DNA from 3 places in the Nocardia sp. XZ_19_369 genome. Region 1 is predicted to be linked to each of the others. Evidence: riboswitches for the same ligand, from Rfam matches in the RefSeq annotation. Region 1 holds a riboswitch; each other region holds the start of a gene.
What was found. A riboswitch is a leader RNA that binds a small molecule or an ion and turns the genes downstream of it on or off. The one in region 1 is predicted to bind S-adenosylmethionine.
Positions count from the first base shown of each region.

Region 2: it holds a riboswitch for S-adenosylmethionine, as region 1 does, so the genes downstream of both, IBX18_RS38800 (aminotransferase class V-fold PLP-dependent enzyme) here and IBX18_RS14405 (bifunctional o-acetylhomoserine/o-acetylserine sulfhydrylase) in region 1, are expected to answer to the same signal.
Region 3: it holds a riboswitch for S-adenosylmethionine, as region 1 does, so the genes downstream of both, IBX18_RS20430 (amino acid ABC transporter permease) here and IBX18_RS14405 (bifunctional o-acetylhomoserine/o-acetylserine sulfhydrylase) in region 1, are expected to answer to the same signal.

Region 1 covers NZ_JACVED010000003.1:651,120-653,377, forward strand. The annotation lists gene IBX18_RS14405 (bifunctional o-acetylhomoserine/o-acetylserine sulfhydrylase) at 1-887, opposite strand, end outside; SAM riboswitch class IV at 980-1,090, opposite strand; gene IBX18_RS14410 (TetR family transcriptional regulator) at 1,142-1,861, opposite strand; gene IBX18_RS14415 (MFS transporter) at 1,996-2,258, shown strand, end outside.
Region 2 covers NZ_JACVED010000013.1:253,712-255,969, reverse strand. The annotation lists gene IBX18_RS38805 (flavin reductase family protein) at 1-79, shown strand, start outside; gene IBX18_RS38800 (aminotransferase class V-fold PLP-dependent enzyme) at 137-1,456, opposite strand; SAM riboswitch class IV at 1,504-1,617, opposite strand; gene IBX18_RS38795 (LysE family translocator) at 1,726-2,258, shown strand, end outside.
Region 3 covers NZ_JACVED010000005.1:330,133-332,390, forward strand. The annotation lists gene IBX18_RS20425 (amino acid ABC transporter ATP-binding protein) at 1-270, opposite strand, end outside; gene IBX18_RS20430 (amino acid ABC transporter permease) at 267-1,199, opposite strand; SAM riboswitch class I at 1,459-1,553, opposite strand; gene IBX18_RS20435 (hypothetical protein) at 1,798-2,258, shown strand, end outside.

The DNA of each region.
Region 1 (2,258 bases):
TTGAACGGCGAGACCGCCGAGCCGAGGTCGCGCAGCAGTTGCACGCGCGCCTTGAGCGCGAACGCGGGCGCGCCGAGATCGGCGAACACCGCACCGTGGTAGCTGGGGTCCGGGGTGGTGAAGCCGGGGAAGCGCGGCTGACCCTGCGCGTCGGTCACCGTCCAGTCGAAGGTGCCGCCGTCGACGATCACGCCCGCCACCGCGGCGCCGTGCCCGCCGAGGTACTTGGTCGCCGAGTGCACGACGATGTCGGCCCCGTGCGCCAGCGGCTGGATCAGGTACGGCGTGGCCACCGTGTTGTCGACGATCAGCGGCAGCCCGGCCTGGTGCGCGACGGCGGCGATACCGGGAATGTCGAAGATGGCGCTGCTCGGGTTGGCGATGGTCTCGCCGTAGAACGCCTTGGTGTTCGGCCGGATCGCCGCGCGCCACTGGTCCAGGTCATCGGGGTCCTCGACGAAGGACACCTCGATGCCGAGCTTGGGCAGCGAGTAGTGGAAGAGGTTGTAGGTGCCGCCGTAGAGGTGCGGGCTGGACACGATGTGGTCGCCGGCCGAGGCCAGGTTCAGGATGGCGAACGTCTCCGCGGCTTGTCCGGAGGCCAGCAGCAGTGCGGCGACACCGCCTTCGAGCGCGGCGACGCGCTGCTCCACCACGTCCTGGGTGGGGTTCATGATCCGGGTGTAGATGTTGCCCGGCTCGGCGAGCCCGAACAGCGCGGCGGCGTGCTCGGTATCGCGGAAGGCGTAGGAGGTGGTCTGGTAGATGGGCAGGGCCCTGGCGCCGGTGGTGCTGTCGGGGGCCTGTCCCGCGTGCACCTGTTTGGTCTCGAAAGACCACTGCGCGGTCGGGTCGACGTCGGCCGCGGGCACGGTGGAATCACTCATGAGCTTTGCTCCAAAGAAAAGGTTGTTCGCCAGAACTAACGGGTTATCGGGTCAACGGCGAAGTACAACAACACATTTCGGGAACCTCCTGGAAAGCGCGCTTGCTCTCGACCTTCGAGAGCCCGGTCATCACCCGGAGCACCCCACCGCTGCTGGAGGGTTGCCGTCCAGCAAGCCGGGGCTTCGCGCTGGCACTCATGACCTGACGGCATCATAACCGGCGCCCGATCGGCGACCGAAATCCGGAGCCGAACTCAGCGGGTCGCGCCGGGTCGCGCGGCGCCGCACACCCGGGTGAACTCGTCGAAGGCCGTGGTGAAGGAGTCGCGGCCGGCCGCGGCCGCTGCCTGCGGATTGTCGTAGTCGAACATGCTCTCACCGCACTCCATCGCCAGGTGACCGATGAGCTGCCAGGCGCCGAGGATCAGCCGCACCGGCAGCGCGTCGGGGGTGCTGTCGAGTCGTTCGGCGACCACCGCGGCGATCGCGACGTTCTTGCTGTCGGCGTGCTCGAGGCTGCGCGCGCTGACCGCCGGGCTGCTGCGCATGATCCGCTGCATCTGCTGGAACTGCCGGAACGAGACCGGTCCCTCGGCGGACTCGCTCGCGGCGTGGTCGATCACCAGCAGAAACGCCTCGCGGATCGACTCCAGCTCGTTGCCGGTGACGGGGAGTGTGCGCAAGGTCTCCGCGACCGTCTCGCCGAAGTCCTGGATCGGACCGAGGACGATGTCCTCTTTGCTGTCGAAGTATCGGTTGATCGTGCGCGGCGAGACGTCGGCGGCGTTGGCGATCTGTTCGACCGTCGTCGCGTCGAATCCCTGTGCGTCGCAAAGCTCCAGCGCGACCTCGATGATGCGCAACCGGGTCTTCTGCTTCTTGCGCTCCCGCAGGCCGGGATGGGCGTTCGGCCCTGCGCTGGCGGGGGTCTCCGCCGCGGTACGCGCGCTCGTCGGCGTCGGTGACTCGAGCATGTTCACACCCTATCGCAACCTAGTGGTTTCGTGTCTTTAACCGCCAAATGTCGGATTGCGACATTTTTCGCTTGACGCCAAATGTCGTCTGATGCCAGGATAGCCGCACAGTGTCCAAAGATGAGGAGTCCACGGTGACAAAACAAGGCGGTTCCGCCCGCTGGTTTGCTCTCGCGGTGATCGCGTTGGCCCAGCTCATGGTGGTTCTCGACGCGACCATCGTGACCATCTCGCTGCCGTTCGCGCAGCACGATCTCGGCATCAGCGACGGCAACAAGCAGTGGATGCTGACCGCTTACACGCTGATCTTCGGCGGCCTGCTGCTGCTCGGCGGTCGGCTCGCCGACTACCTGGGGCGACGCCGGATCTTCATCATCGGTCTGGTCGGATTCGCCGC
Region 2 (2,258 bases), on a different contig from region 1:
CACCAACGAAACCCCGGCTGCCGCTCCCCTGCTCTACTACAACGGCCGCTACCACCGGCCGACCAAACTCGGCGACTGAGCGACGTTTTCGACCATGGCCGTCCGGCGTAGTGCCGGGCGGCCACCTTTGCAATGACTACCCGGTGAGGCAGGGAGCGGCGCCGGTCGGGGCCTGGGACGTGAAGGGGCGGGTCTCCGGAGTGGGGTTCCAGAGGTTGTTGGTGGTGGCGTAGTTCCAGCTCGGCCCTAGATGGACGAGCGTGGCCACGGCTTCGATGAGACGGTCGACGTGCGCCGTCGTGGTGCCCAGGCCGATGCTGGCGCGGAGCGCACCGTCGAGGTCGAGGCGGGCGAGCAGCGGGTGCGCGCAGAAGCGGCCGTCGCGGACGCCGATACCGTGTTCGGCGGAGAGATAAGCGGCGACGTGGCCGGGGACGAAACCGTCCAGGGTGAAGGCGACGATGCCGACGGTGTCGGGGGCGTCGGCCCAGATGCGCAGCAGGTTGACGCCGGGGATCGCGGCGAGGCCGTCGCGCAGCCGGTCGGCGAGGTGGTGTTCGTGGGCGGCGAGGGTTTCCGCATCGATCTCACACAGCGCGTCACAGGCGGCGGCGAGGGCGGCGGCGCCGAGCACGTTGGGCGAACCACCCTCGTGGCGCTGCGGGGCCTGCGCCCATTCGGTGCCTGCGGTGGTGACCTCACGGACCGCGCCACCACCGGCGAGGTACGGCTCGGCGTTGTCGAGCCAGTCGCGGCGGCCGACGAGCACGCCCGCGCCGAACGGGGCGTACAGCTTGTGGCCGGAGAAGGCGAGGTAGTCGATGCCGGTGTCGCGCAAGCTGATTCGCCGATGCGGCGCGAGCTGGGCGGCATCGACGAGGATGCGGGCGCCGCACTGGTGGGCGATGGTGGCCAGCCGCTCCAGCGGCAGCACCTCGCCGGTGACGTTGGACGCGCCGGTCACCGCGAGCAGCGCGGCGGGCTTGCTGCACAGCTCGGCGACGAGCCTGCCGATGGTCTCCTCGACGGTGGCCCCGGCCTGCACGACGCGGCGGCCGTGCTTGGTCCAGGGCAGGAAGTTCGCGTGATGCTCGATGTCGAGCACCACGGTGTCACCGGGCACGCAGGACGCGAGCAGGTTCAGCGAGTCGGTGGTGTTGCGGGTGAACACCACCACCTGGTCGTCGGCCGCGTCGAGGAATCGGGTGACCGACCCGCGGGCCGCCTCGTAGCACTCGGTGGAGATCCGCGAGGCGTAGCCCGCACCGCGGTGCACGCTCGCGTAGAACGGCAGCAGCTGCTGCACCCGATCGGTCACCTGCGCCAATGCGGGTGCGCTGGCGGCGTAGTCGAAGTTGGCATATGTGGTCGTCCCGCCCTGGACGAGCGGCACCTGGAGATCGTCGCCGGAAACCCGGGCAAGGGGGGCACAGTTCTGGGTTACCACAGCAGTCATCACGAAAATCCCATCGGCTCCGGGACCCGCAATCAGGTGATTCGTCGAGTCCGCGCTTGCCGCACCCGGTCGGGCGTCGGCCTGGTCGTCACCCGGAGCACCCCACCGCGGAGGAGGGTTGCCGACCAGCAAGCCGGGGCTGAACGCTGGTACTCATGACCTGACCCGAGATTGGCAGACGAGAACCCGAGCTGTCAAGACCAACGGCCGGGTGGGCGCGGCGGCGGAAATGCGTTGCGTGTTCGGCGGCATTGGGGTCACATCATTGGATGTCGCTCTCCCTGCTGCTGAGCTTTATCGGCCTGTGCGTTCTGCTGTCGCTCACTCCCGGCCCGGACTCGTTCCTGGTGCTGCGGTTTTCGCTGGTGGACGCGCGACCGGGGATCGCCGCGGCGATCGGGTCGGCACTCGGCGGGATCTTGTGGGCAGTGGTGGTCGCGGCCGGCGTCGCGGCGCTGCTGGAGCAGTCGGCGACCGCGTACCGCGCGTTGAAGGTGATCGGCGGAATCTACTTGATGTACTTGGGAATTCGCGCGTTGCTCGACCAACGGCGGCAGCGCAGGGCGGCGCGCGAAGCCGATGGCGTCGGTGGTCTGGCGGACAACTCAGCGGGCACCCGGACATCGGTTCGCTCGGCGTTCACCGCGGGTGTCGTCTCCTGCATGTTCAACCCGAAGGTCGGCCTGTTCTATCTCGCGGTGCTGCCCCAGTTCCTCACCGAGGTCACCTTCGTCAACACCCTCGCCCTCGGTGCCATCGAATCGGTGATCGCCGCGGTAGAGATGGTGCTCCTGGCCTTGGT
Region 3 (2,258 bases), on a different contig from region 1:
CTGCTTGCGCACCTCGCGGTCGGGCAGCGCGTGCAAGGTGTTGCGGCGCAGCCGATATCCGATCAGCTCGCCGTCGATGCGCACCGTGCCCGCGTCCAGCGCCTCCAGATGATTGAGCACGCGGAGCAAGGTGGACTTGCCGGAACCGGATGGGCCGATCACCGTCACCACTTCACCCGAGCGCACCGTCAGGTCGACCCCGCGCAGGACTTCCTGCGCGCCATACGATTTGCGGACGCCGCGGACCTCGACGGCGGGCGCGGCGGTCATCGGGTGGCTCCGCGCGGTGCGGTGGCGCCGGATTCGGCGACCTCGCGCAGCTTCTGCCAGGCCCGGTGCACCGGTGATGGCGGTGGCGTGCGTTGCGTGCCCTTGGCGTAGTGCCGTTCGATGTAGTACTGCGCCACCGAGAGAATGGTGGTGAGGACGATGTACCAGGCGGTGGCCACCAGCAGCAGCGGCACCACCCGCCCGTTGCGTCCGTAGATCACCTGGACCTGGTAGAAGAGCTCCGCGATCGCCATCACGGACACGATCGAGGTGCCCTTGAACAGGCTGATCACCTCGTTGGTCGCATTGGGCAGAATCGACCGCATCGCCTGCGGAACCACAATGGTGCGGAACTGGCGCACCCGTGGAATGCCCAGCGCGGCAGCGGCTTCCAGCTGACCGGCGTCAACGGAGATGATGCCCGCCCGGATGATCTCGGCAGAATACGCCGCCTGATGCAGCGCGAGACCGATCACCGCCGCGGTGAACCCGCTGATCACGCCGTTCACCTCGAAGGTGAAAAACGCGGGACCGAACGGAATGCCGACCGACAGCGTGTTGTACAGGTAGGCGATGTTGAACCAGAACAGCAGTTGCACGATGAGCGGAATCGAGCGGAACGCCCAGATGTAGCACCACGAGATCACCCGCAACACCGGGTTGCCGGACAGTCGCGCGATGGCCAGCGCGGTGCCGAGCAGGAAGCCGAGAGCGGTACCCCACGCGGTGAGTTCCAAAGTCACCTTCAGCGCGGCGAGCACCGACTTCGCGGTGATGTACTGCGCGAAGGTCGGCCAATCCCAGCCGGGATTGGTGACCAGACCGTGGACGAACTGTGCGAGCAGGATGAGCGCGATCGCACTGACCACCCACCGCCACGGGTGCCGTGTCTTGGCCACGGTGGGTGCGGCATCATCGGCACCGGGCAGGTGAGTCGTAGTGGCGACCGGGTCGTCGCCGGCGTCGGTGTCGCCGGGCACGGCGGTGGCGGACGCACTCATGTCGAGGTCCTTCGGAAGAACGAACGAGACCGCACCACATCGGGCCGCGGTCACATCACCCGGCCAGCGACGGGTGCACAGACTGGCTGCGGGTCAGCCCCGACAGCTCGCGGACGTCACCTTGCACTGATCGATGTGGCGACGGCCCCACCGGGTGCCGTGGGCAGCGGAAATGATCACTTCGGTTCCTCCATCGGTCCCGGCGGAAGCACCCGCACCCGGTGAACCGGGGGGTTGCTGCGACGTCGACGAGCCAGGTCTCTCGGTCGCTCTGGATGGTTGTCGCCGATCCGGACACCGGCTGATGTCAGGGGCGGGCCGAATTATCATGCCCAGCAGGCGAACCCTGGGACAAGGGAACTAATCACCGTGAGCGTAAACCTCGCCGCGGGCCGGATATCGGGGGTGCTGCGGCGGTGCGCCGGTAGGGACACGCCGATGGCTTGCCCGCACCTATATCGCCTGTTCACGGCGTTTGCGGGAGTACCGTCAGCCTTCGATCGCGTCGATGATGAGGGAGGTCTCCGTGGCTGTACCGCGCCGTTCGACCATACTGTCCGCCGTCGCGAGCTGCTCGGTCGCGCTGGCGCTCGCCGCACCGACCGCAGGCGCGACGCCACCCGCCGCAGCGCCGGTTCCATCCGTCGCAGCCGCAGTTCCGCCCGCCGCGGCCTCGGTCCCGCCCGCTGCCGCACCGGTCCCACCTGTCGCGGCCGCAGTTTCGCCTGCCGCGGCTCCGGTGCTGCCCGCCGCAGCTGTGGTGCCGCCTGTTACCGCCCCTGCTCCATCGGCCGCGGCCGACCGTCCGGCCCAGCCCGGCACCAGCACGCTCAGCGATCTGTTCGGCGTCTACAACACCGCGGTCGACGGCCTGCGCGCCGCAGGCATGCAGCCCTTCCTCTATCCAACCGCATCCGCGTACTGCCTCAACGGCAGCAGCCTCGGCCTCGCCCCGGCGGTGGCCGCCGCCGTGCCCGGCCCGTGGCC